Regions from separate parts of the Pigmentiphaga sp. CHJ604 genome, predicted to be linked through region 1. Evidence: predicted binding sites of a transcription regulator. Region 1 holds the regulator's gene; the other holds the start of a gene.
What was found. Region 1 encodes LexA, which represses DNA repair genes until DNA is damaged. Its sites were predicted from a motif close to ACTGTATNNNNATACAGT; they were not measured.

Region 1 (14,552 bases):
GATCAGCGCCTGCAGCAGGTCGAAACCGCCCAGGTGGATGGTGGCCACCGGCGCCTGCAGGCCGGCCCGCAGGGTGGCGGCGTTCGAACCCGCGCTGACGAAGGCATCGGCCATGCCGCGCTCGACCCGGTCCTGCGCCACGGCAAGGGCATCGCCGAACGTGGCGTCGACCACCTCGATGCGCGCCCGCTGCGCATATTCGGCGACCACGGGCATGGCCAGTTCGCGGATGTGCCGGTAGCTGACGAAGCACAGGCGCGGCAGGCCGGACGGAGGCGAGGAAAGGGGAGGCATGGTCATGTCTTGGTAAGACGTACGGTTCGTCTCATGATTGTTCCATGAAACGTCCGGACAAAGTCGCCATTCCGGGAAAACGCCGATGGATCAAGGGCTTGGCGCGCAAACCTCGGATGGCACGGGGATTGCAGTGTCCCGGCATCGTCTTCAAGGAGATACCGGATTGGCCCTCGAACACATTACCGTGCTGGATCTGACCCACATGCTTTCCGGGCCCTACGGCACCATGCTGCTGGCGGACCTGGGCGCCCGCACGATCAAGGTCGAACCTCCCGGGCGAGGCGAAGGCACGCGCCGGCTGCTCGAGAACGACCCGCAGCATTCGCGCGACGGCATGGGCGCCTACTACGTCACGCTGAACCGGAACAAGGAAAGCGTCTGCGTCGACCTGAAGCAGCCGGCGGGCCGCGAGATCTTCCTGGACCTGGTGCGGCGCGCCGACGTGGTGTTCGACAATTTCAGCGTGGGAGTGACCGAAAGGCTGGGTATCGATCATGCGTCGCTGGCCAAGGTCAATCCACGCATCGTCACCTGCTCGGTGACGGGATTCGGGCAGACCGGGCCGGCCACGCAGCGTCCGGCGTTCGACCAGGTGGTGCAGGCCATGGGCGGCGGCATGTCGATCACCGGCACGCCGGCCACCGGGCCGATGCGCAGCGGCATCCCCATCGGCGACCTGGGCGGGGGCACCTTCGGCGCGATAGGCGTGCTGGCGGCCCTGGTCGAGCGCGAGCGGACGGGCAGAGGGCAGCACGTCGACATCGCCATGCTGGACGTGCAGATTTCGCTGCTGAACTACATGGCCACGATGTACTTCATGTCCGGCCAGATTCCCGAGGGCATCGGCAACGGCCATTTCGTACACGTGCCCTACAACTGCTATCCGACCGCGGACGGCCACATCATCATCGCCTGCATCGGCGACGCCTTCTTCGAGCGCTTCGTGGAGTTCATCGACGTGCCCGAGCTGCGGCGACCGGAGTATCGCCAGCAGCCGGTGCGCTTCGCCGACAAGGCTCGCATCGACGAGATCATCTCGGCCGAGCTGCGCAAGCAGCCCACCGCGCATTGGCTCGCGCGGCTGGAGGCCGCCCGCATTCCCTGCGGCCCGGTCAACGACTTCGCGCAGGCGCTGGCCGACCCGCAGGTGGTGGCGCGCGGCATGGTGGCCGAGGTGCCGCTGCCGGATGGAACGTCCCTGCGCATGCCGGGCAATCCGGTCAAGCTCTCGGGCTCGGCGGCGGCGACCTTCGGCGCGCCGCCGCGGCTGGGTGCCCAGACCGACGCCGTGCTGGGCGACTGGCTGGGCTATGCCCCGGACCGGCTGGCCAGCCTGCGCGGACAAGGCGTGATCGGCTGACGACAAGACCAACACGAGGAGGAGACAACATGGCGATACGATGGCTATCCGCATTTTCCGCGCCCTTGCTGGCCGCGCTTTGCCTGGCGGCCGGAAGCGTCCGCGCCGAGGCGTACCCGGCCAAGCCGATCCGGCTGATCGTGCCGTTTGCACCCGGCGGCGTGACCGACACCGGCGCCCGCATCGTGGCCGAGCACCTCGGCCACCGGCTGGGCCAGCAGGTGGTGGTGGAAAACAAACCCGGCGCTTCAGGCAACATCGGCACGCAGCTCGCGGCCACGGCCGCGCCGGATGGCTACACGCTGGTGGTGGGTTTCGATGGCACCCTGGTCATCAATCCCCACGTCTATGCCAAGGTACCGTTCGACACCTTGCGCGACCTTGCCCCCGTCAGCAAGATCGGCGATGCCGCGCTGGTCATCGTGACCAACCCCGCGCTGCCGGTGACCGATTTCGCGTCACTGGTCGCCTACTCCAAGCGCAACCCGGCCGGCGTCTCGTATGGCAGCGCCGGCACCGGCAGCACGCCGCACCTGGCGGGGGAGTTGCTGCGGGTGCGCACGGGCGCCAATTTCGTCCACATTCCCTACAAGGGCGGCGGCCAGGCCATGGCCGACGTGGTCGGCGGGACGCTGCCCATGCTGTATACGGCCGTGGCGGGAGCGTACCCCTTCATCCAGCGCGGCCAGATGCGCGCCGTGGCGGTGTCCAGCGCGCAGCGCCTGGCGTCGTTGCCGGACGTGCCTACCGTGGCCGAGACGGTGCCGGGGTTCGAAGTGACGTCGTGGATAGGTATCCTGGCGCCAGCGGGCACGCCGTCCGCGATCGTCGACCGCCTGCAGCGGGAGATCCGGGCCGTGGTGTTCCAGCCCGAGGTAAAGGAGCGCTTGGCGGGGCTGGGCATCGTCGCATCGGGCAATACGCCGGCGGAGTTCCGCGGCCAGATCGAGGCCGATCTGCGCAAGTACGCCGACGTGGTGAAGGCGGCCAACATCCGCATCGATTGATGTCCTGATGCGCGCAGGCAACAAAAAACCCCGCCAACCGAAGCTGCGGGGTCTTGCCTGCGGATCCTGCCGGATCCGGAACTGCCATCAGTTGGTGCCCAGGAGAGGACTCGAACCTCCACGCCGTTAAGCGCTAGTACCTGAAACTAGTGCGTCTACCAATTCCGCCACCTGGGCACTGCCGTACAACCAAAACCACCCTTCGAGCGGGTATTCCAACTCGGATTTCCAACTACCTGGAAGGCTTGCGCCTGCCAAAGAATTGGTGCCCAGAAGAGGACTCGAACCTCCACGCCGCTAAGCGCTAGTACCTGAAACTAGTGCGTCTACCAATTCCGCCATCTGGGCATTGTCGCAACGGCCTAACATTTGCTGCGGTAAACTCAAGTTATTCCTTGCGTGTACCGTTGCATGCGGGGCAGTAGCAACAGAAGCTGCGCATTATAAAGAGAACCTGAAACTTTGACAACTCGATCCCATAACAATCTTCCCTCTACGCCCGCGGACTTCGATCCCGACGTGCCCACTCGCGAGCAAATCCTAGGATTGCTGCGGGAGGCGAATGCCCCCATCGCTCCGGCGGAACTGGCGCGTCGACTGGGTGTGGACCCGGGCAGCGTGGGCTTCGAGCGCCGGCTCGCCGCCATGGAGCGCGACGGCCAGTTGATGCAGAACCGCAAGGGCGCGCTGCTGCTGTCGACCAAGCTCGACTTCATCGCCGGCCGCGTACAGGGGCACCGCGACGGTTTCGGCTTCCTGATCCGCGACGACGGCCAGACCGACCTTTTCCTGCCGCCCAAGGAAATGCTGAAGGTCCTGCACGGCGACCGCGTGCTGGTGCGGCCGGCCGGCAGCGACTACCGCGGCAAGCCCGAAGGCACCATCGTCGAGGTGCTGGAGCGGCGCACCAACAAGCTGGTGGGGCGTTTCCTGAACGAGCGGGGCCTCTCGATCGTGGTGCCCGAGGACCAGCGGATCAAGCACGACATCCTCGTGCCGCCCGGCGAAACCGCCCAGGCGCAGCACGGCCAGGTCGTCACGGTCGAGATCATCGAGCAGCCCACGCGGCATACGCAGCCGCTGGGCCGCGTGGTCGAGATCCTGGGCGAGATCGACGATCCCGGGATGGAGATCGAGATCGCCGTCCGCAAGTTCGACGTGCCGCATGAGTTCTCGGCCAAGGCGCTGGCGCGCGCCGAGCGCCTGCCCGCCGAGGTGGTCAAGGGCGACCTGGCCGGACGCTACGACCTGCGCGACGTTCCGCTGATCACCATAGACGGCGAGGATGCCCGCGACTTCGACGACGCCGTCTACTGCGAACGCGTGGAACTGGGCACGGGGGCCCGCAAGCGGGCAGGGTGGCGGCTGATCGTCGCCATCGCCGACGTGGCGCACTACGTCACGCCCGGCGACGCGCTGGACGCCGATGCGCTCGAGCGCAGCACCAGCGTGTATTTTCCGCGCAAGGTCATTCCCATGCTGCCGGAAAAACTCTCCAACGGCCTGTGCTCGCTGAATCCCAACGTCGACCGGCTGGTGCTGGTGTGCGACATGGTGATTCCCGCCACCGGCGCCAAGGGCGGGACGGTCCAGGCCTACCAGTTCTACAACGCCGTCATGCATTCGCATGCGCGCACCACCTATACCGAGGTCTGGGCGGCGCTGCAGCAGCCCGACGGGCCGGCCGCGCGCAAGCATGCGGACGTCCTGCCGCAGATCCAGGACCTCTATGCGTTGTACCAGTTGCTGGCGCAGGCCCGCGAGAAGCGGGGCGCGATCGACTTCGACACGGTCGAGACCAAGATCGTCTGCAATGAACTGGGCCGCATCCAGAGCATCGTTCCCTATGTGCGCAACGATGCCCACAAACTGATCGAGGAATGCATGCTGGCCGCCAACACCTGCGCGGCGGACTTCATGGAGCGCAGCAAGCATCCGGGGCTCTACCGCATCCATGAAGGGCCCACCCCGGAAAAACTGCAGGCCCTGCGCGACTTCCTGAAAACGCTCGGCCTGTCGCTGGGCGGCGGCGACAAACCGGCCGCGGCCGATTACTCGGCGCTGCTGGCCAGCGCCAAGAACCGGCCCGACGCGCCGCTGCTGCAGACCATGGCACTGCGGTCCATGCAGCAGGCGATGTACAGCCCGGACAACGTCGGCCACTTCGGCCTGGCCTATCCGGCCTATGCCCACTTCACCTCGCCGATCCGGCGCTATCCCGACCTGCTTACCCATCGCGTGATCAAGGCGCTGCTGCACGGCAAGCGCTATGTCCCCAACGCGCTGGAAGACATGCCGGTCATGCCTGGCACCGCCAAGGAGCAGGAGCACGCCCTGTGGGAAAAACTGGGCCTGTTCTGCTCGGCCAATGAACGGCGCGCCGACGATGCCTCGCGCGACGTCGAGGCCTGGCTCAAGTGCTGGTACATGCGCGAACGCGTGGGCGACGTCTTCAGCGGTACGGTCACCGGCGTCGCGCCTTTCGGCGTGTTCGTCACGCTGGACGAACTCCACGTCGAAGGGTTGGTCCACGTGTCCGAACTGGGCGCAGAGTACTTCCAGTTCAACGACGGCCTGCACGAGCTGCGCGGCGAACGTACGGGCATGCGCTATCGCCTGACCGACAAGATGCAGGTGCAGGTGGCCCGCGTCGACCTCGAGGCACGCCGCATCGAATTCAAGCTGGTCAAGGGCGTGACCTACGAGGGACTGCGCAAGGCCATCAAGCGCGACAGCGCGCCCGCGCCCGAGCGCAAGCCGGCCAAGCCCAAGGCCGTGCTGCTGACCGACATGTCGAAGATGCCCAAGGGCAAGAAGGCCGCGGCCAAGAAGCACGCCGCTCCGGAGAAACCCGCCAGCACGCGCAGCGGCAAGCGCGCGGCGGCCAAGCATGGCCGCGGCAAGCGGCACTGAATCTCTGGTCTAATAACGGCATTGCGGCGCTGCCTGGGGCAGCGCCGCGTCGTTTTTGCCGCCGCGTCGCGGCAGGTATTCATGTTGGGGTGAAAGATGGCAGCAAGCCAGGTTTTGGTCGGATTCCACGCGGTGGCCGCACGGCTGCGCCATGCGCCGGCGTCGATCAAGGATATCTACGTCGAGGAGGCGCGCCGCGACCGGCGCATGCTGACGCTGGTCGAACAAGCCCAGGCCGCCGGATGCAAGGTGCATCCCGTGGCGCAGACGCGCCTGGACGGGCTGGCCAAGGGGCAGCGCCACCAGGGCGTGGTCGCGCTGGCGGAGTCGCTGGAATTGGCGATGGACGTGGATGAAGTGCTGGACGATGCCGAGGGCCCGGCCTTCCTGCTGGTGCTGGACGGCGTCACCGATCCGCACAACCTGGGTGCCTGCCTGAGAACCGCGGACGGGGCCGGCGTCCATGCGGTGATCGCGCCCCGCGACCGGGCCGTGGGCCTGAACACGACCGTCCAGCGCGTGGCCTGCGGGGCCGCAGACAGCGTTCCCTACCTGACCGTGACCAATCTGGCTCGGACCATGCGCAGCCTGAAGGAGCGCGGCGTCTGGGTGGTCGGGACCGACGACGAAGCCACCGAGACCATGTACGACGTGGACGCTCGCCAGCCCATCGCCTGGGTCATGGGCGCCGAAGGCGAGGGCATGCGCCGCCTGACCCGCGACACCTGCGATCAACTGGTCCGGATCCCCATGCAAGGGTCCGTGGAAAGCCTGAACGTCAGCGTGGCGTCGGCGGTCTGCATGTACGAGACGCTCAGGCAGCGGGCGGCGAAGTAGAACGGCCGGGAGGCGTCAGAACAGTTTCTCGGACGCCTCGATTTTCCTGCACTGGCCGCTGGCAAGCGGAGTGTTCAATCTGCCGCTGATCCTGTCAGGGCGGCGCTCAAAACTTGGTGTCCGGGACATAGCTTCCCACGCTGCATACGCCGCTGAAGTTGTTAGCCATCTCCGTGGTTTCAATGCTTATTCGGCCGGTTTTTCTATTGATTTCCCCTCCGGTGTACATTCTTTTGTTGCTGATCAGCCTGCTGTGGAAAACGATTCTTTCGGACAGGACTTCGTAGTCTTGGGAGTAGTCGCCGGGGGTTCCATAGCCATTGTCTTTCTGTATGTCATAAACCAATTCATTGGATCGGTTCCTGATCTCTAACCTTCCGCCGATGTTTATGAATATATGGGTCTTGAAGCCATCGCTTCTTTCCCCCACGCATTTCAGCCGAAGTGGATCTGACTCGCTAAAGGCATAAGCCGGCCAGCATGCCGCCCATGCGATCAGACCGGCCATTGCCGCCATTGATCGGCCCCTGGTTTTCCCGCGTTTCTTCATGGCTCGTCTCTGGCGGCTATTTGAGCGAAATACGGGCGGTGACCGTGCATTCGTGGGTGTCGACAGGACCTGTGGGAGGGGGCATGCCTGTTTCCATCGCGTATTGAGCCTGCAATGCTGGCTGCCACGGCTTGGTCTTGGTGGAGGAGCAGTCGCAGGCGCCCAGACTGATGTCCTTGAAGTTGCTCTTGCGCTGGGCGAACTCCGAGGCGCGGGACTTGGCCCGTGCGCAGGCCGCCGCGCGAGAGCTGTAGCTGATGGCTGCGGACTGTTCCTCGACGGCACGGGGGCCGTCCGAACCCGAGCTTGAACCCGAGCCTCCGATCGAGACGCCTTGGGCAGCCGCGCTGGCACACCAGACGGATGCGGCCGCAGCCGTGGCAAGTACCGCAAGGGCGTGGAGGACGTGGGATTTCGCTTGCATGATGGCCTCTTCCGGGATTGGCGCAGCGAGGGGAGTGGAGCAACCAGCCTAGCAATGAGTACGAAAAAATACATACTCCAAATGGGGGGGATTGCTGGCTTACAACAACTTCCGCAAGTGCGTCGATCCGCCGGTGAGACGTAAAAAAGCCCACGAATTTCAAAAATTCGTGGGCAATGGAGCATCGGAGCACAGGCTCCGCAGCAGTCTTATCCTGCTGCGAGTGCCGTAGGGAGACTCAGGCGTTCCAGCCTCGAGAAAACAGCAGCGCCAGTGCGGAAGGATAGTTTCGGCTGCTGCTTGCGCCGCGACGTTGCTTGAAGGGCCACGGGCTGCGATTCGCGGGAGTCGGTTTGGCATGCGGCCCATGTTGCCCGGTTCGCGGGATGATGGGCCGTTGCGCCGGCAGCGTATCCGCATCCGTGCCATGCGTGTCCGTTTCCTCGGCGGTGCGCGTGTGCGTTCCCGCCGCGGCGAGCCCGGCCGCACGTTTGAACCCCGGCTTGAACCCCGCACGCACCGTTTGCTGGCCGATGTCCAGCGCGACCGCGCCTTCGCCGCCCTGGGCAGCCGGTGCGATGCGCTGGAGCCGGATCTGGCCGGCCTGGCTCATGTCCGCCAGCAGCCGCAATTGGGATGCCGAGGTCGTGGCGGGCGTGCTGCAGGTATGGAACAGGAAGGCGGGGCAGGCGGCCAGCCGCGCGGCCATGTACAGGCGGCGCACCGTGCTTTCGGATTGCGCGGCCGCCTGGTCAGGGGGCAGGATGGCGACCAGCGCCGCGAACTCGCCCGCCCGCACGCCGGATTCCAGCTGGTCCAGGCCATCCAGGGGGTGGTCGGTGCGCACGAGCTTGACGCATTCCAGCGAAACGCCGTGCTGGATCAGCGCGGGGGCGTAGGACAAGTACGGCGGCACCAGCAAGGCCACCGTGCGGCCGGCCTTGGTGAGCCGGCTCAGCAGCGGGCCGAGCAGGTTCAATTCGCCATGCCCGACGCGCGGGACCAGGATTTCGGTAAGTGCGCCGACGGGCCATCCGGCCTGGGGCAGGGCGGCGTCGAGCGCGGGAAAACCGCTGGAAAGACTGGAGCTGGGCGTGCAGTGTTTCATGATGGTCGTCCGTCTGGGTCTTCAATGCACCAGGCCGGCCCGGATCAGGCCGACGGCGATGCCCTCGAGCGCGAAATCGTCGCGCTCGCGATCGACTTCGATGGGTTGGAAGTCGGGATTGGCCGGCAGCAGGCTCAGGCCGGTTTCGGTGTAGCGCAGTTCCTTGACGGTGACGTCGTCGCCCAGGCGGGCCACGATGATCTGCCCGTCGCGGGCCTGGGCGGCCTTCTTGACCGCCAGCAGGTCGCCGTCGAGGATGCCGGCGTCGCGCATGCTGTTGCCGCGTACCTTGAGCAGGTAGTCGGGCCGCTGCGAGAACAGGGCCTCGTCCACGCCGATTTCCTTGTCGATGTGCTCGGTGGCCAGGATGGGGCTGCCGGCGGCGACCCGGCCCACCAGCGGCAGCACCAGTTGCGCCAGCACGGGGTGCGTGAGCTGGAGCGGCGGTTCGGCTGCGACCGGGTCTTTCAGCCGTATCCCGCGGGAGGTGCCCGCGGACAATTCCAGTACGCCCTTGCGCGCCAGCGCCTTCAGGTGTTCCTCGGCCGCGTTGGGCGAGCGAAAGCCCAGCGCCTGGGCGATTTCGGCCCGGGTGGGCGGAAAGCCGGTCTTGACGATGGCCTGGCGAATGAGATCCAGGATTTCTTGTTGGCGTGCGGTCAGCTTGGACATCTCGGGCTCCGTGGCGGGGCGCCCGCCACCGGGTGGCGACGGCGCGTGTCGAGCTTCTGTGGTTTTATCCAGTAACTGTATTTTTATACAGTATCGATGCGCGACGCAAGCGGAAAACGCAAGTGTCGCGGGAACGCCAATCCGGCCGCGGGTATCATCGGGCTCTCGTCCTTCCGTGCCTGCGTCCGCCATGTCCCTGCCACGTCTTTGCATCGTCGCCACCGGTGGCACCATCGCCGGGGCCGGCGCCCGCCCCCAGGCCACGATGGCCTATGCCGCCGGCGCGCTGGACGTGGCCGAGCTGTGCGCCAGCGTGCCAGGCCTGGACGAAGTGGCCGACATCCGGGCCGAGCAGTTCGCGGCCATCGACAGCAAGAACGCCACGCCCGCCTTCTGGCAGTCGCTGGCCGGGCGGGTGCAGTCACTGCTCGACGCAGGCGCCGACGGCGTGATCGTCACCCACGGTACGGACACGCTCGAGGAAAGCGCGTATTACCTCCACCTGGTGCTCAAGACCGACAGGCCGGTGGTTCTGGTGGGCGCGATGCGCCCGGCGACCGCGCTGTCTTCCGACGGCCCGCTGAACCTGCTGGACGCGGCCACGGTGGCCGCCCATCCGCAGGCCGCCGGGCGCGGCGTGCTGGTCGTGCTCAACCACCAGATCCTGGGCGCGCGCGACGCGTCCAAGACCAATGCCAACCGGCCCGATGCCTTTGCTTCGCCCAACGCGGGCGCCCTGGGCTGGGTCCAGGACGGCCGGGTCGCCTGGATGGGGCGGCCGGAACGTCCGCACACCAGCGCCACGCCTTTCACGGCCGCCACGCCGCTGCCTCCGGTCGAGGTGCTGGCCGGCTATGCCGGCGGCTCGGCCGCCCTGATCCGGGCGGTGGGATCCACCGGGGCGCGCGGCCTGGTCTGGGCCGGGACCGGCAACGGTTCGGCCAGCGCCGACGCGCAAGAGGCGCTGGACGGACTGGAGCGCGGCGGCGTGGCCGTGGTCCGCGCGACCCGCACGGGCAGCGGCTGCGTCGCGGCCTCGGGCGGGCTGCCCGGCGCCGGTACGCTGTCGCCGTGGAAGGCGCGCGTGCTGCTGATGCTGGCGCTGGGCGCGGGCATGGACGACATCCAGGGCGCCTTCGACACGTATTGATCCGCCCGTGCGAGGCCGGCCAGCCCGCAACCGCGGCGGTGCATCCATGCCCGGAAATGGGCCCCGAAACCACGCCGCACGGCGGTTCTCGGGCCTTTGGCTTGCTTTTTGCCCTTCCGCGGGCGATAATAGAGGGCTTGATTTTTGGCGGAAGCCATTTTTTCGCCAGATTGATCCCTTGTCCGACTCTAGACGCTTGAGCGGACTTGCGCCTACGGCGGGCCCCATCCGGACGCCCGCGGGACCATCCATAAGGAGCTTCGATGCGTCACTATGAAGTAGTTTTCATCGTTCACCCGGACCAGAGCGAGCAGGTTCCGGCCATGGTCGACCGTTACAAGTCGCTGATCACCAGCCAGGGCGGCACGATCCACCGTCTGGAAGACTGGGGCCGCCGCCAGCTGGCGTACCCGATCCAGAAGCTCGTCAAGGCTCACTACGTGTGCATGAACATCGAGTGCGGCCAACCCACGCTGGACGAACTCGAGCACGCTTTCCGCTACAACGATGCCGTGCTGCGCCATCTCGTCGTCAAGATGAAGAAGGCCGAGACCGCCCCGTCGCCGATGATGAAGATCGTCGAGCGCGAGGAGGCCCGCAAGGTGTCCACCGAAGCCGCCCCCGCCGAGGCCTGAGCCCCGGCTGGACTGGCATGACAGGTCGTTGCCGACCGCCCGCATCGCAGGCCCGCCGTAGCGGGAGCCCGTCGATGCCACGGACGACACGGCGTTGAACAAGGTTCATCTGACTGCCCAGGTGGTCGAGTGCAAGCCGCTCAGGTATACCCCCGCCGGAATCCCGGTGCTGGAACTGGCGCTTGCCCACGAATCCGAGCTGATCGAAGGCGGGAGACCCCGCCGGGTCGAGATGCTCGTCAACGCAGTCGTCGTCGGCGATCTGGCCGGCAGGCTCGAGCGCGAGGCGCTGGGCCGGTCGATCCGGATCGAAGGGTTCCTGGCACCGACCCGGAAAGGTTCAAGCAGACTGAGGCTGCACATCCAGCAGGCCGCCATCGTCCGGCAGGGCGAGGAGGGCGGGCCGGCAGGACAGCCCCAGGTGTGAAACGGATTGAATACCCAAGAGGTACATCATGGCCGCATTCGGCAAACGCAAGGAAAAGAAGAAGTTCGGTCAACAGAATCCGCTGTTCAAGCGCCGCAAGTTCTGCCGCTTCACGGCAGCCGGCGTTGACCAGATCGATTACAAGGACATCGAAGTCCTCCGTGACTTCATCCAGGAAAACGGCAAGATCATTCCTGCCCGCCTGACCGGCACCAAGGCGCACTACCAGCGCCAGCTCGACACGGCTATCAAGCGCGCCCGCTTCCTGGCGCTCTTGGCCTACACCGACAACCACAATTGATTGCCGGGAGAGACCATCATGCAAATCATCTTGCTCGAAAAAGTCGTCAACCTCGGCAACCTGGGTGACGTCGTCCGCGTGAAGAACGGCTATGCCCGTAACTTCCTGATTCCCCAGAAGATGGCCAAGCGCGCCACCGACGCCGCGCTGAAAGAGTTCGAGGCGCGCCGCGCCGAACTCGAAAAGATCCAGGCCGACAAGCTGGCCGCCGCGCAGGCCGTGGCCCAGCGGCTGGAAGGCTACTCGGTGTCCATCACCCAGAAGGCGGGTGTGGACGGCCGCCTGTTCGGCTCGGTCACCAACTTCGACGTCGCTTCCGCGCTGAAGCAGGCGGGCTTCGAGTCGGTCGAAAAGGGCATGGTCCGCCTGCCCAACGGCCCGCTCAAGACCATCGGCGAATTCCCGCTGGAAGTCGGCCTGCATACCGATGTCGTGGCCAACATCACGGTGGTCGTGGTCGGCGAAACCGCCTGACGCTTCTCCGGCCGCGCTTCTCCGAGCCGGCCGGACGTCCACCGCCAGCGCATCCTTCCTGGATGGCGCCGGCACAGGAACCCTCCATTTCTTCACAGAATGGGGGGTTCTTTTTTCGGGGTCGCCCCCGGGGCAGGCGGATGGATTCCTCTTCCGTCCAGCCGGGCTAAACTGTCGTGGGCCGGCATTCCCGCCGCCCATGCTCGAACACCAGGTTTTCCGCTCTATGAATTCGCCCGTCGATCCCCAGCTCGAGTCCCTGCGCGTCCCGCCTCACTCGGTCGAGGCGGAGCAATCGGTGCTGGGCGGCCTGCTGCTGGACAACGCCGCCTGGGACCGCATCGCGGACATCCTCAAGGAAGACGACTTCTATCGCTACGACCATAGGCTGATCTGGCAGCAGATGGCCAAGCTGATCGGGCTGGCGCGTCCCGCCGACGTGGTGACGACCCACGAGTCGCTCCAGACGGCCGGCAAGGCGGAAGAGGCGGGCGGCCTGGCCTACCTGAATTCGCTGGCGCAGAATACGCCGTCCGCGGCCAACATCCGCCGCTATGCGGAAATCGTGCGCGACCGCGCGGTGCTGCGGCGGCTGGTCACCGTGGCCGACGAGATCTCGGCCGCGGCCTTCAACCCCCAGGGCAAGGACACGCGGCAACTGCTGGACGAGGCCGAGTCCAAGATCTTCAAGATCGCGGAAGAGGGCGCGCGCGGAAGCGCGGGCTTCCTGTCGCTGCAGCCGCTGTTGACCCAGGTGGTCGAGCGCATCGACGAACTCTACCACCGTGACAGCACCTCGGACGTCACCGGCGTGCCCACGGGGTTCACCGACCTGGACAAGATGACCTCGGGGCTGCAGCCGGGCGACATGATCGTCGTGGCCGGCCGCCCCTCCATGGGCAAGACCGCGTTCTCGGTCAACATCGGCGAGCACGTGGCGGTGGAAGAGGGCTTGCCGGTGGCGGTCTTCTCCATGGAAATGGGCGCCTCGCAGCTGGCCATGCGTGTGCTGGGCTCGATCGGCCGCCTGGACCAGCAGCGCCTGCGCACGGGCAAGCTGCTGGACGAGGACTGGCCCAAGCTGACGCACGCCATCCAGAAGATGCAGGATACCCAGCTCTACATCGACGAAACTCCCGCGCTCAGCCCCATGGAACTGCGCTCGCGCGCCCGCCGCCTGGCCCGGCAGTGCGGCCAGCTGGGCCTGATCATCATCGACTACCTGCAGCTGATGTCGGGCAACGGCGGTGGCGGCAGCGAGAACCGGGCGTCGGAGCTGTCGGAAATCAGCCGCTCGATGAAGGGCCTGGCCAAGGAACTGAACTGCCCCCTGATCGCGCTTTCCCAGCTGAACCGGGGCCTGGAACAGCGCCCCAACAAACGCCCGGTGATGAGCGACCTGCGGGAATCCGGCGCCATCGAGCAGGACGCGGACGTGATCATCTTCCTGTACCGCGACGAGGTCTACAACCCTGACACGCCCGACAAGGGCACGGCCGAGATCATCATCGGCAAGCAACGTAACGGCCCGATCGGCACTGTCCGGCTGACCTGGCAAGGGATGTACACGAAGTTCGCCAACTTCTCGGGCAACGCGTTCGTCGATTCTGATTATTAGGCCCCCCCCTACGCCCTGCGGGCGCCCCCCAGGGGGCGAAACCGGCGGACTGGCGGAGCCAGATCCGCGGTTTCCTGGGTCTAGGGAAACTGTCTTGGACTGAATCACCGGTGCTTCGCCTGGCAGCCAGCGAAGCACCGGCGCCACAACCCGAGAAACGGGTACTAGACCCAGGATGCGGGTGGATCCGGCTCCGCCGGTCCACCCGCATCGCCCCCTTGAGGGGGGGCGCGCCAGCGCGTAGGGGTGGGCTTCCCCGCGCGAAGCGCGAAGGGGGTGCTACACTCTCGCGGTTTTTTAAACACGTCATGTAACTGTCACGTGGCGTACTGCGAGGACGTGATGTTTGGACGCTTGATGCCCAAAGAGGGCCGCTTTTTCGATCTGTTCACGGCGCATGCCGATCTGTCGCGCCAGGGCAGCCGGGAGCTGGCCGCCCTGATGGCCGATCTGGGCCAGGCCGAGGAGCGGGTCAAGAACATCGAGACGCTGGAGAAGAAGGCCGACAAGGTCACCCACGATACGATCGATATGCTGCACAAGACCTTCATCACGCCGCTGGACCGGGACCAGATCCACAACCTCATCACGACCATGGACGACATCCTAGACCTGATGGAAGACGCGGCCCAGTGCATCAACCTCTATGACATCCGCGCCGTCACGCCGGATGCCCGGGCGCTGGCCGACATCGGGGTCCAGTGCTGCGACCGGCTGCACATGGTCGTGAGCCTGCTGCACAACCTGAACGATACGGCCAGCATCATGAAGATCTGCGA
Region 2 (14,552 bases), 1.5 Mb from region 1:
AATGGGGGCGCAAGCGACGTCCCCGTATCCATCAAGAGGAGACTCCCATGCCAAAATCGCCGATCCTGCGCATGCTGGCCACCGCCGTCCTGGCCGCGGCATCGGCCGCCGCCGGGGCCGCCGGACCGGGCTACCCGGCACGGCCGGTCAAGATCGTGACGCCGTTCGCCGTGGGTCAGGGGCCCGACGTGCTGCTGCGCATCGTCGCCGAGAAGCTGACCGCCACGCTGGGGCAGCAGGTGATCGTGGAGAACCGGCCCGGCGCCAGCGGCTTCCTCGCCTTCGAGGCCGGCCGGCGCGCCGCGCCCGATGGCTACACGCTGGTCCACATGGACAGCTACCACGTGGGCACCCAGCCCTACCTGTTCGCCAGGCTGCCCTACGACGTGCGCAAGGATTTCGATCCGGTCACGCCGCTGGTCCGCAACTACTTCTTCATCGTGGTACCCGCCGGTTCGACATGGCGGACGATGGGCGATCTCGTCGCCGCGGCCAAGGCCAGGCCCGGCGGTGTCTCGTACGGATCCTGGGGCGTGGCCAGTCCGGCGCACCTGGGCGGGCTGCTGCTGGAGGCGGCCACGGGCACGAGCATGATGCACGTGCCCTACAAGGAATCGGCCCAGCTGTTCCAGTCGGTGGCCGTGGGCGACGTGAACTGGACACTGGGAACGCCCGTGTCGGCCGGGCCCGTCTACCAGTCCGGGAAGGTGCGCTTCCTGGCCGTGGCGGCGCCGCAGCGCCTGCCGGGCTATGCCGAGGTGCCGACCGTGGCGCAGGCCGGCGGACCGGCCGGCTTCGAGGTCGGCGGCTGGAACGGCCTGTTCGTTCCCAAGGGCACGCCGGCCGGGATCGTGCAGCGGCTGAACGAAGGCATCGCCGCCGCGCTGAAGGCGCCCGACGTGCAGGAGAAACTGGCCACCTTCACCTACGAGGCCTATGCCATGCCGCCGCGCGACATGGCGCGGCTGGTGGACGAGGAAATCGCCAAGTGGGGACCGATCATCAAGGGCGCAGATATCCACCTGGATTGACGCCGCACGGGAGCACAGTCGTGGCAAGCAAGCACTTCGAGGTGGTGGTGGCCGGGGCCCGGCCGCTGACGCCGCGCATCAAGGAATATCTGCTGGCCTCGGCCGATGGCCGGCCGCTGCCGCGCTACGAGCCGGGGGCGCACGTGGCGCTGCACATGGTGTCGCGCGAGCGGGGGCCCATCGTGCGGCACTACTCGCTGATAGGCGGACTGGCCGGCCCGGACGATCCGCGGCACGTCTATCGCATCGCCGTGCAAAGGGAGGACCGGGCGCGCGGCTCGGCCTTCATCCACGATACCTTCGCGCCGGGCACGCGCCTGCGCGTCGCCGCGCCGGTCAACGATTTCCCGCTGGACCGGCGCGACGCCCGCACCCTGCTCATCGCCGGCGGCATAGGCGTGACGCCCATCGTGTCCATGGCGCGCAGCCTGGCCCGCCGGGGCTGTCGCTACAGCGTCGTGTACGCCGGACGCGATCCGTCGGCCATGGCCTATCGCGACGTGCTGGAACAGGTGGCCGGCGACCGCGTGCGCTTCCACTACAGCGACGAGGCGGGCGTGTTCGACCTGCGCGGCCTGCTCGCCTCGCAGCCGGACGGGGTGCGCGTGTATGTGTGCGGCCCCGCGTCCATGGTCGCCGCTACCCACCAGGCAGGCGCCGCGCTGGGGTGGGAGCCCGGCCGCGTGCGCAGCGAAGTGTTCACCGCCGGACCCACGGGCGACGAGACGGCCTTCGAGGTCGAACTGCGCCGCACGGGCAGGACCGTCCAGGTCGGCCCCGACGCCAGCATCCTGGATGCGCTGCGCCTGGCCGACGTGCCGGTGCTGTGGGACTGCGCGCGCGGCGAATGCGGCCTGTGCCCGCTGCCCGTCGTCTCCGCCGACGGCCCCATCGATCATCGCGATCGCTATCTGGGCGAAGAAGAGCGTGCCGCGGGCCAGACCTTGTGCATCTGCGTGTCGCGCATCCGCGGCACGCGCCTGGTGCTGGACGCCTGACCATTCCGAGCCATTCCTTCAGGAGCGCGCCATCATGAACCGCATCGCCGACCCCATTCCCGAACTCCGCAGCGACTTTTCCTTCGAGCCCGGCGGCTTCGCCGATCACGCCACGCCGCTGGTGCGCAACTGCTGGTACGTGGCGGGCCTGTCCAGCGAGATCACCCGCGAGCTGAGCAGCCGCCGTTTCCTGGGCGTGGACGTCGCCCTGTACCGCACCCAGGCCGGCGAGCCGGTGGCGGTACGCAACCGCTGTCCGCACCGTTCCTTTCCGCTGGCCAGGGGCCGCCTGGACGGCGACGAGCTGATGTGCGGCTATCACGGCATGCGCTTCGATCCCTCCGGCCGCTGCGTGAAGATGCCGTCCATGCCGCTGGTCCCCACCCATGCCCAGGTGCGCAGCTTTCCGATCGTCGAACGGGCGCCGCTGGTGTGGATATGGATGGGCGATCCCGACCATGCCGACCCGGCCCTGATCCCGGACACGAGCTGGCTGGCCAGCCCGGCATGGAAGAGCGTGGGCGGGTCCTTCCACATGAAGGCGGACTACGTTTCCATGCACGAGAACCTGCTGGACCAGACCCACTTCCCCTTCTTGCATCCCGGCGCCATCGGCACGCCGGAGTACGCGCGCAGCAAGCTGGACGTGCGCCAGGAGGGCGACGTGGTCATCATCGACCGTGCGCTGAAGCATTCGCCGCCGCCCGACGTCTACGGCGTGCCCACCGGCCTGACCGGCAAGCCGGTGGACCGCTATTCCGAGGCCCGCTTCGCCTCGCCCGGCCTGCACGTCGCCTTCGCCCGCATCGTCGACAACCACGATGCCGGCGGCGCGCCGCGCACCTATCGCTTCAACATCACCCACGCCTTCACGCCCGAGACCAACGGCAGCATCCACTACTGGTGGTTCAACAGCCGCGACTCCAACCTCGACGATCCGGCCGCCGACGCCTACCTGCACGAGGCCTCGTCCAAGGCCTATCTCGAGGACGTGGATGCGCTGGAGTGGATACTGGACGTGGTGACGCGCGACACCGAACCGCAGTTCGACCTCAATTTCGCGCCCGACAAGCCCGGCCTGCTGATGCGCCGCGCGTTGTATGACATGGCGGCGCGGGAGGCGGGACTGGACTTCTGAGCGGCCGCGGGCTTCAGGCCGGCGGGAAGCTCACGCTGATGCGCGTGCCGGGCATGCCGGAGGCGGTGTCCTGGGAGTTGTCCGATATCGCCAGGGTGGCACCGTGCCGCTGGGCGATCTCGCGCACGATGGCCAGCCCCAGCCCGCTGCCTTCGGCGTTGGACCCCAGGATCCGGTAGAAGCGGTCGAACACCAATTCGCGTTCCTCGGGCGGGATGCCAGGGCCGGAGTCTTCGACGTCCAGCGTCGCGCCCGTGGCGGCTGCCGCCACGCGCACGGTGACGGTGCCGCCGCCCGGGGTGTAGCGCAGCGCGTTGTCGATCAGGTTGTTGACCAGCTCGGCCAGGAGCAGGGCGTTGCCGGCCACCAGGACCGGCGTTTCCGGGCCTTCCAGGCCCAGGTCTATCCCGCGCTCCATCGCCTCGTGCACCCAGTTCTGCGTCTGGTCGCTGGCGATGGCCAGCAGGTCGACCCGGGCGGAGACGTCCACGGGACTGCCCTTGTCCTCGGCGCGCGCCAGCGCCAGCAACTGGTTCACCAGGCGCGTGGCCCGTTCGGCGCCCGAGATCAGGTGCCGCAGGCTGGCCTCCATGTCTTCCGGACTCGCATTGCGCAGCGCCAGCTCGGCCTGCGTGCGTATGCCGGCTAGCGGGGTCTTCAACTGGTGCGCCGCGTCGGCGACGAAGCGCTTCTGCGCGTCGACGTTGGCCGACAGGCGCTGCAGCAGCTCGTTCATGGCGCCGACCAGCGGCGCGATCTCCTGCGGCACCTCGCGATCGTCGATCGGCGACAGGTCGTCCGGCCGCCGTGCGCGCAGCCGCGCCTGCAGCCGGCCCAGCGGGGCGATGCCGCGCGACAGGCCGAACCACACCAGCACCACCGCCAGCGGCAGCACCACGAACTGAGGCAGCACCACGCCCTTGATGATCTCGTTGGCCAGTTGCGATCGTTTCTCCAGCGTCTCGGCCACCTGCACCAGCGCCGGCTGCGCGCCCGGGATCGTGGGCAGCGACACCCAGGTATAGGCCACGCGCACCGCGAAGCCGCGCATCACGTCGTCGCGGTACTGGACGATGCCGGGCAGCGGGCGCTCGAGCGACGGCAGCGGCAGTTCACGGTCTCCGCCCAGGTATTCGCCGCGGCTGCCCAGCACGAGGTAGAACACGCTGTCGGTTTCGTCGGCGCGCAGCATCTCGCGCGCTGAGACCGGCAGTTGCAGCCGGGCCCGGCCGTTGACGTCCTTGATCTGCTGGGCCAGGGCCAGCACGTTGTTGGCCAGGCTGCGGTCGTAGGGAGCGACGGAGATGGACTGTGCGACCACGTAGGTGATGGCGACGCTGACCGGCCACAGCAGGAACAGCGGTACCAGCATCCAGTCCAGGATCTCGCCGAACAGCGAGTGCGCCGGCCGTTCGACGGCGGGGATGGGCTGCGGCCCCTTGTGGTCGTCGTCCATGCTCCCGGAACAGGTCCTAAGCCGCGCCGTGCTGGGCGCCGGGCTCGCGTTCCAGGCAGTATCCCAGCCCGCGCACGGTGGCGATCTTGACGCCGCCCGGTTCCAGCTTCTTGCGCAGCCGGTGCACGTAGACCTCGATGGCGTTGGTGCTGACTTCCTCGCCCCATTCGCACAGGTGGTCCACCAGCTGTTTCTTGCTGACCATGCGGCCGCTGCGGGACAGCAGGACTTCCAGCAGGCTGACTTCGCGCGCGGACAACTCCACGATCTGCTCGTCTATGGTCACCACGCGGCCGACCTGGTCGAAGGCCAGGCGGCCATGGCGCAGCACCGCCGGGCCGCCGCCCGCGCCGCGCCGCGTCAGCGCCCGGACCCTGGCCTCGAGCTCGGACAGCGCGAACGGCTTGGCCATGTAGTCGTCGGCGCCCAGGTCCAGCCCCTTGACGCGCTGCTCCACGCTGTCGGCGGCGGTCAGGATCAGGACCGGCATGTGCGAGTTGCGCGCCCGCAGGCGGCGCAGGACTTCGGTGCCCGAGAGCCGGGGCAGGCCGATGTCCAGGATCAGCAGGTCGAAGGGTTGCGCCGCCAGCGCGGAGTCCGCCTCGAGTCCGTCGTGGACGGCATCGACTGCGTAGCCGTTCTGGCGCAGGGAGCGGGACAGGCCGTCGGCAAGGATGTTGTCGTCTTCGGCGATGAGGATGCGCATGGGGGAATTGTAGCTTCGGGGGAATGCGTCGAGGGGCCCCGATGCATTGTCCCCCAGGCGCGCGTCCCCGTCACTATCGCTATTCGATCTGATACATCCCCGTGCGGCGCGTCGCGTCGGCCCAGTAGGCGGTTTCCTTGTCCACGAAGCGGCCGAATTCCTGGGGCGTCATGGGTTCCACGGCCTCCAGGCCGAGCTGGGGCAGCTTGGCGACGATATCGGGCGTCTGCAGCACCGCCCGCACGTCGGCGACGATGCGCGCCATGGTGGCGGGGGGCGTGGCCTTGGGCGCGAACATGCCGTACCAGGCGCGTCCCGGCAGGCCGGTCAGGCCTGCCCTGCTGGCCAGCGGCACGTCCGGCATGAGGGTGGACGGCGTGTCGCTGCTGGTGATGGCGATGGCCCGGACCCGGCCCGATTTCACCTGGGGCATGGCGCTGGGCAGGGCGTCGATCATCAGCTTGATCGAGCCGCCGATCAGGTCGGTGAACGCCGGCGGGCTGCCCTTGTAGGGCACGTGCACGATGTCCACGCCCGCCAGTTGCTTGAAGACTTCCATGCTGAGATGGCTGGTGGAGCCCGTGCCCGGCGATCCGTAGCTGAACTTGCCGGGATTGGCCTTCAGCTGGGCGATGACCTCGGATAGCGTGGTGGCCGGGAACTGCGCGTTCACCACCATGAGCATGTCGGTGCCGGCCAGCAGCGCGACGGGCTGGAAGTCGCGTCCCACGTCGTAGGGCAGGTGCTTGTACAGGTTGGGGTTGATCACGACCGGAGAGTTGGAGGTGACCAGCAGCGTGTACCCGTCGCTCTCGGCCCGCGCCACTTCCTGCAGCGCGATGGAGCCGTTGGCGCCGGCGCGGTTCTCCACCACCACGGGCTGCCCCCATTTCTGCGCCAGCTTGTCGCCGATGGCGCGGGCCAGGATGTCCGACCCCTGTCCGGGCGGGAAGGGGATGACCACGCGTACCCGCTTGCTGGGGAACGCCTGGTCGGCTTGGGCGGGTTGGCTGGCCAGGCCCAAGGCCAGGCAGAGCAGCAAGAGCAGTTTGTTCATGGGAAGGGTCTCCTCGGGAATAGTGCCATCGGTCGGCTTTTCTGTTTCCGGATTTTGATATATTGTTATAACAAACTCAAGATGTCCTTGTCCCACACCGTCCGGGGAGCTTCATGTCGCTACTTCACGGGTTCCGTATTCTTGCCGTCGAGCAGTACGGCGCGGCGCCTTTCGGCACCCAGTTGCTGGCCGCGCTGGGGGCCGAAATCATCAAGATCGAGCAGACCGCGCAGGGCGGCGACGTGTCGCGGCAGGTCGGGCCGCATTTCCTGGCCGGCCTGCCCGACAGCGCGCAAAGCCTGTTCTTCCAGAGCCTGAACCAGGGCAAGAAAAGCATCACGCTGAACCTCGCCCACCCCGAGGGGCGGGCGGTGTTCCGCAAGCTGGCGGCCACGGCCCATGGCGTGGTCGACAACCTGCGCGGCGACGTCGCGGGCAAGCTGGGCCTGACCTACGAAGACCTGAAGGACGTCAATCCGGCCGTGGTCTGCGCCCACATATCGGCCTATGGCCGCACCGGCGAGCGCGCGGCCTGGCCGGGCTACGACTATCTGATGCAGGCCGAGGCGGGCTATTTCTCGCTGACCGGCGAGCCGGACACGGCGCCCTCGCGCATGGGCTTGTCGCTGGTCGACTACATGACCGGCGTGATGATGTCGGTGGGGCTGCTCAGCGGCATGCTGGAGGCCACGCGCAGCGGCAAGGGATGCGACGTGGACACCAGCCTGTACGACGTCGCGCTGTTCAACCTCAACTACGTGGCGGCGTGGTACCTGAACGGCGCGGCCGAGACCGACCGCCAGCCCCGGTCCGGCCATCCCTCGCTCACGCCGTGCCAGCTCTATCGCACCGGCGACGGCTGGATCTACCTGATGTGCAACAAGGAAAAATTCTGGCGCAACCTGTGCGAGCGGATCGGGCGGCAGGAGTGGATCGCGGACGCGCGTTTCGTCGACTTCGGCGCCCGGGGCCGGCATCGCGAGGAGCTGACCCGCCTGCTGGACGAGGCGCTGTCGGCCCGCACCACGGCCGAGTGGATGCGGCATTTCGCCGGCACGGTGCCCGCCGCGCCCGTGTGGTCCGTGGGGCAGGCGCTGGACGCGCCCCTGGCGCAGGCCGACGGCCGCATCCGCCGCGTCGACCTGGCGGGCGGCGGCGCGCTGCGGGTACTGGACAGTCCGCTGCGCACGTCGCGGCCGGCGGCCGCCGTCGGACCGGCGCCGGCCATGGGCGCCGATACCCGCGAGCTGCTGGCCGGCATCGGGATCGGCGAAGAGGAGCAAGGTAGACTAAGGACCCTTGGTGTTCTCTGACGTGTCGCCTCATGTTCCAGCGCAGTGCCGGCTCGCAGTACAAGCTGTTGGCCCAGACCTTGATCCGGCGGATCCGCGATGGCGAGTATCCGCCCGGCAGCCTGCTGCCCACCGAGAACGAACTGGGACAGCAGTTCAACGTCAGCCGCATCACCGTGCGCGGGGCCTTGCGCGAGCTGGAGGTGCAGGGGCTGGTCAGCCGCCGGCCCGGCATCGGGACCCGCGTGGAGTCGGCGCAGCCCTCGGGCAATTTCGTGCACGTGGGCAACACGGTGGACGACATCCTGCGCTTCACCCGCGGCTTCCGCTTCCACATCCTGGACATTCGCGAGGTCGACGGCGACGAGGGGGCGGCGCGCGCGCTGCGGCTGCCCGCCGGCCAGCGCTTCGTCCGGGTGACCGGCCTGCGGCAGGCCGAGGGCGCGCCGCCGGTCGTCTACAGCGAACACCACGTCCCGCCGCTGTACGCGGACGCGCTCGAGCAACTGGACGGCTACCGGGCCTCGGTGGCCGAATGGCTGGCCGAGCGGCGCGGCGACCGGGTATGCGAAATCCGCCAGGAAATCGATGCCGTGCGGCTGACCCGGGCGCAGGCCGGGCTGCTGCAGACGCGCTTCAGCACGCCGACGCTGCGCACGCGCACCTGGTACTACGGCGCCAAGAAAGACCTGATCGTCGCTTCGGTGGGGCTCTTCCCCGAAGGGCGGCACCTGTTCAGCACCGTGATGCGGCGAGAGCCGATCGGCTGATCCGATCGCGCGGGCCGCGACCTTGTCCCGGAGAGCCCGCGTGACCCATCCCGTCGTTCCTTCCACCTTCCTGTTCTGTCCCGGCAACCGGCCCGACCGCTACGACAAGGCGCTGCGCGGCGGCGCGCCGGGCGTCATCATCGACCTCGAGGACGCCGTGCCGGCGGCCGACAAGGCCGCCGCCCGGCGCGACGCCCTGGCCTGGCTGGCGGCGCTGCCCCCGGCCGGTCCGGGCGCGCCCATGGTGGCGCTGCGGGTGTCTTCCCCGCAGACGCCCGCGGGCCTGGAGGACCTTTATGCGCTGGCCCATGCGGGCGCCTTGCCCGCCCTGGATCTCGTGGCCGTTCCCAAGGCCGAGGACGCCTCCGAATTGCGCATGGTCCGCACGCACGCGGCCGCGGCCAATCCCGCGCTGCGGCTGATGGCGCTGGTGGAGTCGCCGCAGGGCGTGCGCCGCGCGGCCGGCATCGCGCAGGCCGGACCGTGGCTGGCGGCGATGGCCTTCGGCGCCGCGGACTTCAGCGCCGAGACCGGCGCGGACAACGCCTGGGACGCGCTGGCCTACGTACGCGGGCGCCTGGTGTTCGAGACCGCCGGCAGCGGCGTGCCCATGCTGGACGTGCCGCACATCGCCATCGACGACGACGCCGACCTGCGCGCCGATTGCGAGCGGGCGCGCGCCATGGGCTTCTCCGGCAAGCTCGCCATCCATCCGCGCCAGTGGCCCATCATCGTGCAGGCCTTCGCGCCCGATCCGCGCCGGCTGGCGTGGGCGAGCGAAGTGGCCGCCGCCTACGAACGCGCGGGCCGCCGCGCCTGCGCGGTGGGCGCCACCATGGTGGACGAGCCCGTCTACCAGAGCGCCCTGCGCATCCTGCGGCGTGCCGCCGCGCCGAACCCATCCGCCGCTGGAGACCATCATGCATAGTTCCTACTACCACCTGGGAGACGGCCTGTATGCCGAGCGTTTCGGCCTGGGCTTCGAGCACCTGTCCGCCGGGCAGCGTTTCGTCCATCGGCCGGGCATCACGTTCTCGCAACAGGACAACGTGGCCGAGGCCCTGGATTCCATCAACGCCGCCATGGTCCACTACGACGATTGCTACGCCGGGCTGACCGACTGGAAGCGGCCCCTGATGGTCAGCACGCTGACCCTGCAGCGGCTGATCGGCATGACCTCCAAGACCTTCGGCCGGCGGCGCCGCATCGTGTCCATGTCCAATATCGCGCTGACCCGGCCGATGTTCGGCGGCGACACCCTGTATGTCGAGACCGAGGTGCTGGCCACCGAGCCGGTGGATGCGCACCTGGGGCGCGCCAGCCTGCTCACGCGCGGCTACAACCAGCGCGGCGAGCAGGTGGCCGAGCTGCGCTACGTGGCCGAGCTGTGGCACGGCGCGGCCGGGCCCGACGTGATCGCCGGCGCTTCGGCCTCGGACGAGGCCCGCTTCCTGTCGCATGCCGCGCGCGGGGACGGCGCCTGGGTCGAGCAGACCGGCCTGTTCTTCGAGGACCTGCGGCAGGGGGAAACCTTCATTCACAGCCCCCGCAAGACCCTGCTGGCCGAGGAATCCACGCTGCACGCGCTGCGCGCCATGGAGTGGCAGCCGCAAAGCCACGACCACGCCTGCGCGCAGGCGCTGGGGCTGGCGGCGCCGGTCGTGCCGCAGACCTGGGGGATAGGCGTGGCCGTGGCGCTGTCCACGCGCACCTTCGGCCGGGTCACCGTCAACCTGGGATGGACCGACGTGGAGTTCGGCGCCGACCTGATGCCGGGAGACACGCTGGAGGCCCGGTCCACGGTCGAGGGCACGCGGCTGTCGGGTTCGCGGCCCGACCAGGGCGTGGTGACGGTGCTGACCGAGGCGCGCAACCAGCGGGGGGAGATGATCAACCGCTACCGGCGCGCGCTGATGGTGTACCGGCGGGGGAGCAACCCCTACGCCAGGGCGGGGTACTGAGCGGACGCCTCCGCGTCCGTTTTTCCAGAATTCCGTTGTTAATTTGGCCTGGGAGCTTGCAGTCCCATACTGTTTTTTTATACAGTGTCGGGCAGTGCCATAATTCGCCCATCAACCCAAGGATCCCAGAATGGACGACACCAAAGCTTCCAAGGCCGCAGCCGCTGCCCAGAACGAAAAGACCAAGGCCCTGGCCGCCGCGCTGTCCCAGATCGAAAAGCAGTTCGGCAAGGGCTCGGTCATGCGCTATGGCGACAACGAGGTCGAGCACGACATCCAGGTCGTCTCCACCGGCTCGCTCGGCCTGGACATCGCCCTGGGCGTGGGCGGCCTGCCGCGCGGCCGGGTCATCGAGATCTACGGCCCGGAATCGTCGGGCAAGACCACGCTCACGCTGCAGGTCGTCGCCGAAATGCAGAAGCTGGGCGGCGCCTGCGCCTTCATCGACGCCGAGCACGCGCTCGATGTCCAGTACGCCTCCAAGCTCGGCGTGAACCTGACCGACCTGCTGATCTCGCAGCCCGACACCGGCGAGCAGGCCCTGGAAATCACCGACGCGCTGGTGCGCTCGGGCGCGGTCGACCTGATCGTCATCGACTCGGTCGCGGCGCTGGTGCCCAAGGCCGAAATCGAAGGCGAGATGGGCGATTCCCTGCCCGGCCTGCAGGCCCGCCTGATGAGCCAGGCGCTACGCAAGCTGACCGCCTCGATCAAGCGCACCAACTGCATGGTCATCTTCATCAACCAGATCCGGATGAAGATCGGCGTCATGTTCGGCAACCCCGAAACCACCACCGGCGGCAACGCGCTGAAGTTCTACGCCTCGGTCCGCCTCGACATCCGGCGCACCGGCTCCATCAAGAAGGGCGACGAGGTCATCGGCAACGAGACCCGCGTCAAGGTCGTCAAGAACAAGGTGTCGCCGCCGTTCAAGAGCGCCGAGTTCGACATCATGTACGGCGCCGGCATCTCGCGCGAAGGCGAGATCCTGGACCTGGGCGTGCAGGCGGGCATCGTCGAGAAGTCCGGTTCGTGGTTCAGCTATAACGGCGAGCGCATCGGCCAGGGCAAGGACAACGCCCGCGAGTTCCTGAAGGAACGCCCGGAAATGGCCATCGAGATCGAGAACCGCGTGCGCGACAGCCTGGGCGTGGCAGCCCGGGTGGCCGGCGCCGGCAAAGTGACCGAAGCCGAGCTTGAAGACGAGTGATGACGGCAAGCCCGCCTCCGGCCCTTCGCTGAAGGCCCGGGCGGTGGGTTATCTGTCCCGGCGCGAACACAGCCGCCTGGAACTGGGCCGCAAGCTGGCCCGTTTCGGGGAAGAGGACGAGGTTCGCGCCGTGCTCGACAGCCTGGAGAAGGAAGGCTGGCTGTCTACCCAGCGCTATGCGCAAAGCGTGGTGCACCGGCTGGCGGCCAAGCAGGGCACCTTGCGCATCATGCATGAGCTGCGCCAGCACGGCGTGGCGGACACGCAGATCGCCGAACTGCGGGACACGCTGGAAGCCACCGAACTGGCCCGGGCGCGCGATGTGTGGCGCAAGCGCTTCGGCACGCTGCCGGCCGATGCCAGCCAGCGTGCCAAGCAGGTGCGTTTCCTGATGTCCCGGGGCTTCGGCCAGGCCACCATCAGGCAGGTGTTGCGAGGTGTGGACCTCGATGACCTGGACGACGGCCAGGGCTAGGCCGCTTGCCGGAACGCCCGTACACTTTCCGCATCCCCTTTCGCCGCGAGGCTGCCATGCGTGCATTGTTGCTGGCCCTGTGCCTGAGTGTGTCCAGCCTGTGGGCCTGTGCCCAGCCCGCCCCCCGGGCGGGCGACGTGATCACGCTGGAAGGACGCATCGTGCTCAAGGGCAACGAGCCCTTCGTCGTCGCCGTGCTCGAGTCGGGCGACCGGCAATGGGACCTGCGCGGCCTGACCCGTCAGCAGATGCAGGACCTGCAATCGCGCACCGTCACGGTCACCGGCACGGTGGCGCGCGCCGCCGGCGAGGCGGGCGGCGGGATGCCCGCCCAGTTGCAGGTGCAGTCCATCCGATAGGGCCTGTGAACAGGCCCTGGTCCGCGCGCCATGGTATGTTGCGCGTAAGCTTCTTCTGCGGGGGCAAGATGAATCGCGATACCGTGGGTACCATCCGGACACTGGCCGGGATTGCGTTGGCGGCGCTGCTGGCTTCCTGTGGTGGCGGCGGGGGCGGCGAGGTCTCCGGATCGGGGGCATTGTCCGTGGCATGCAGCGGCGCGCAATGCGGCGCCGCCGATGCGCAGACCTACCGCGGCAGCGGCGTGGGCATCTGGCGCTACGACAATAGCGGTTCGAGCTCGGGCACGTCGGTGCCGATCGCTCTCAATGGCGTCAATGGCCGTACCGTCACGCTGGTCTTCACCAACGTTTCCGACCGCGATGCGGGCATGGCCTCGATCAGCGCCTCGGTGGCGGATCGTCCCGCGGCCTCATCGAAAATCGAAGCCCCGGCCGATCCGGATCACCTGCCGGGCGTCAACCAGATTCCCGCGCACATCCGCGACTACCAGCCGCCGGTCGATCGAGCGTCCCAGCCCCGGGCATCGACGCGGCAGGGCCCCGCCACCGCCGTGCGGGCGGCGGTCGAAGGCGATACGCGGGAATGGCAGGACAGCAGCGGCACGCGGTTCCAGGCCACCCTGGCCCGCCGCTGGGCAGCCACCGACGGGCGCATGCTGAACATCTGGGTGCAGGACGGCGAGCGGTCCGCCGCGAAGGTGAGCGAGGCCCTGCTGGACAGCCTGAAGAGCCGGTTCTCGTCGAACCAGGACTCCGTCTATCCCATCGTGACCGATCTCGCGGGCGCGCCTTGGGGCGCCACCGTCGGCAGCGGCTACATCGGTCCCGACCAGGACCTGCACATCGTGCTGTCCAACATCACGCCCGATGGCAAGCCCTGGGGCGTGATCGGCTATTTCTTCAGCGCCAATGCCTTCCTGAAAAGCTACGAGGCGCTCAGCAATGAAGCGGTGGTGCTGTTCCTGGACACCGAAACCATGTACCTGGGCGGCCAGGCGGGCCGGAATACCGGCTATACGACGCTGGCGCACGAGATGACCCACATGGTCAACTTCTACCAGCGGGCCGCGCGCACGGGCGTGAGTCCGGACAACCGCTTCGCGGTCTGGCTGGAAGAGACCTCGGCCCTGATGATGGAGGACCTGGCCTCGGGCCGGGTGGTGCCGGGCTTCAACCCGCTGCGCGACGGGGACTACGGCAACTGGCTGCACCAGAGCCAGAACTGCGACTACATCCGTGGCTGGGACGCCAGCGTGTCCTCCAGCTGCTTCTCGTATCCCATCGCCGCCAACTTCGGCGGCTACCTGCTGCGGCAATACGGCACGGATTTCTATCGCAGCCTGTTGCGCAGCACCTCGTCCACCGATTCGTTCACCCTGCTGGACCAGGCCGTCAGGCAGGCGGGCGGAGCGGGCGCGCGGCCCGCCTTGCGGGACTGGGGCGCGGCGCTGGCCCTGCTGCCCGCATCGCCGCCGGCCGGGTTCGGCTATCCGCGCCGCACGCAGGGCGGCTACGACCTGCCCGCCATCAACGGCCCCGATTACGCATCGCTGCGCACGCTACCGTCCAGTTCGCCGTCCACGCTCAAGGCCTCGGGCCATTTCCCCGTGGTGCGCCGGCCGTCGGGCGCGTCGTACTCGGAAACCGTGGCGGTGCCGGCAGGCTCGGCCCTGACCGTCGTCGTCCAGTAGCTCAAGGGCCCGGGCGCGCCTGGCGTCCGGCGCGCGTGCCGGAGGGCGTTCCCGCCGGGGGTTGAAGGAAGCCGGGGGCAGGGGTGCTATACTCTCCGGGTTTTATCGCCCGCCCATTGCCTCCCGGCCACGCCCGGAATCTGCCGGCGCCCCCGATGCAATCGGCACCTTAGCGCATGCCCGTAACCGCCAATCGCCTCGCTATGCGACAGCCCGCGACTTTGCTCGTCCCGAGCACAGGTCCGTGGGCTTTTGTTTGCCCGGCCGCGGCTACGCCTGGGCTATCCCCATCCGTATCCAGGCGCATGACCCGTCATGGCGCTGGTCTTTTCCAACCGAACATTCAACGTCTACCCGACAGCGAAGGCTCCGCATGAAAATCCACGAGTATCAGGGCAAAGAGCT

Region 2: a site for LexA is predicted at 10,478-10,495, ahead of recA (recombinase RecA). Genes of this name have one in related genera too.

Annotation. Positions count from the first base shown of each region.
Region 1 is NZ_CP136998.1:2,744,064-2,758,615, forward strand. Features, by position in the region: gene prpR (propionate catabolism operon regulatory protein PrpR) at 1-294, opposite strand, end outside; gene R4823_RS13225 (CaiB/BaiF CoA-transferase family protein) at 461-1,657, shown strand; gene R4823_RS13230 (tripartite tricarboxylate transporter substrate binding protein) at 1,687-2,664, shown strand; tRNA gene R4823_RS13235 (tRNA-Leu) at 2,757-2,841, opposite strand; tRNA gene R4823_RS13240 (tRNA-Leu) at 2,928-3,012, opposite strand; gene rnr (ribonuclease R) at 3,127-5,577, shown strand; gene rlmB (23S rRNA (guanosine(2251)-2'-O)-methyltransferase RlmB) at 5,674-6,414, shown strand; gene R4823_RS13255 (hypothetical protein) at 6,521-6,964, opposite strand; gene R4823_RS13260 (hypothetical protein) at 6,981-7,388, opposite strand; gene R4823_RS13265 (hypothetical protein) at 7,627-8,496, opposite strand; gene lexA (transcriptional repressor LexA) at 8,518-9,168, opposite strand; gene R4823_RS13275 (asparaginase) at 9,359-10,318, shown strand; gene rpsF (30S ribosomal protein S6) at 10,582-10,953, shown strand; gene priB (primosomal replication protein N) at 11,048-11,380, shown strand; gene rpsR (30S ribosomal protein S18) at 11,409-11,681, shown strand; gene rplI (50S ribosomal protein L9) at 11,700-12,155, shown strand; gene R4823_RS13300 (replicative DNA helicase) at 12,382-13,773, shown strand; gene R4823_RS13305 (DUF47 family protein) at 14,116-14,552, shown strand, end outside.
Region 2 is NZ_CP136998.1:4,280,787-4,295,338, reverse strand. Features, by position in the region: gene R4823_RS20660 (tripartite tricarboxylate transporter substrate binding protein) at 48-1,031, shown strand; gene R4823_RS20655 (PDR/VanB family oxidoreductase) at 1,052-2,029, shown strand; gene R4823_RS20650 (aromatic ring-hydroxylating dioxygenase subunit alpha) at 2,064-3,167, shown strand; gene R4823_RS20645 (sensor histidine kinase) at 3,181-4,623, opposite strand; gene R4823_RS20640 (response regulator transcription factor) at 4,640-5,329, opposite strand; gene R4823_RS20635 (tripartite tricarboxylate transporter substrate binding protein) at 5,409-6,386, opposite strand; gene R4823_RS20630 (CoA transferase) at 6,500-7,699, shown strand; gene R4823_RS20625 (GntR family transcriptional regulator) at 7,711-8,448, shown strand; gene R4823_RS20620 (CoA ester lyase) at 8,489-9,376, shown strand; gene R4823_RS20615 (MaoC/PaaZ C-terminal domain-containing protein) at 9,369-10,409, shown strand; gene recA (recombinase RecA) at 10,540-11,619, shown strand; gene recX (recombination regulator RecX) at 11,606-12,094, shown strand; gene R4823_RS20600 (hypothetical protein) at 12,151-12,453, shown strand; gene R4823_RS20595 (hemagglutinin) at 12,522-14,147, shown strand; gene sucC (ADP-forming succinate--CoA ligase subunit beta) at 14,521-14,552, shown strand, end outside.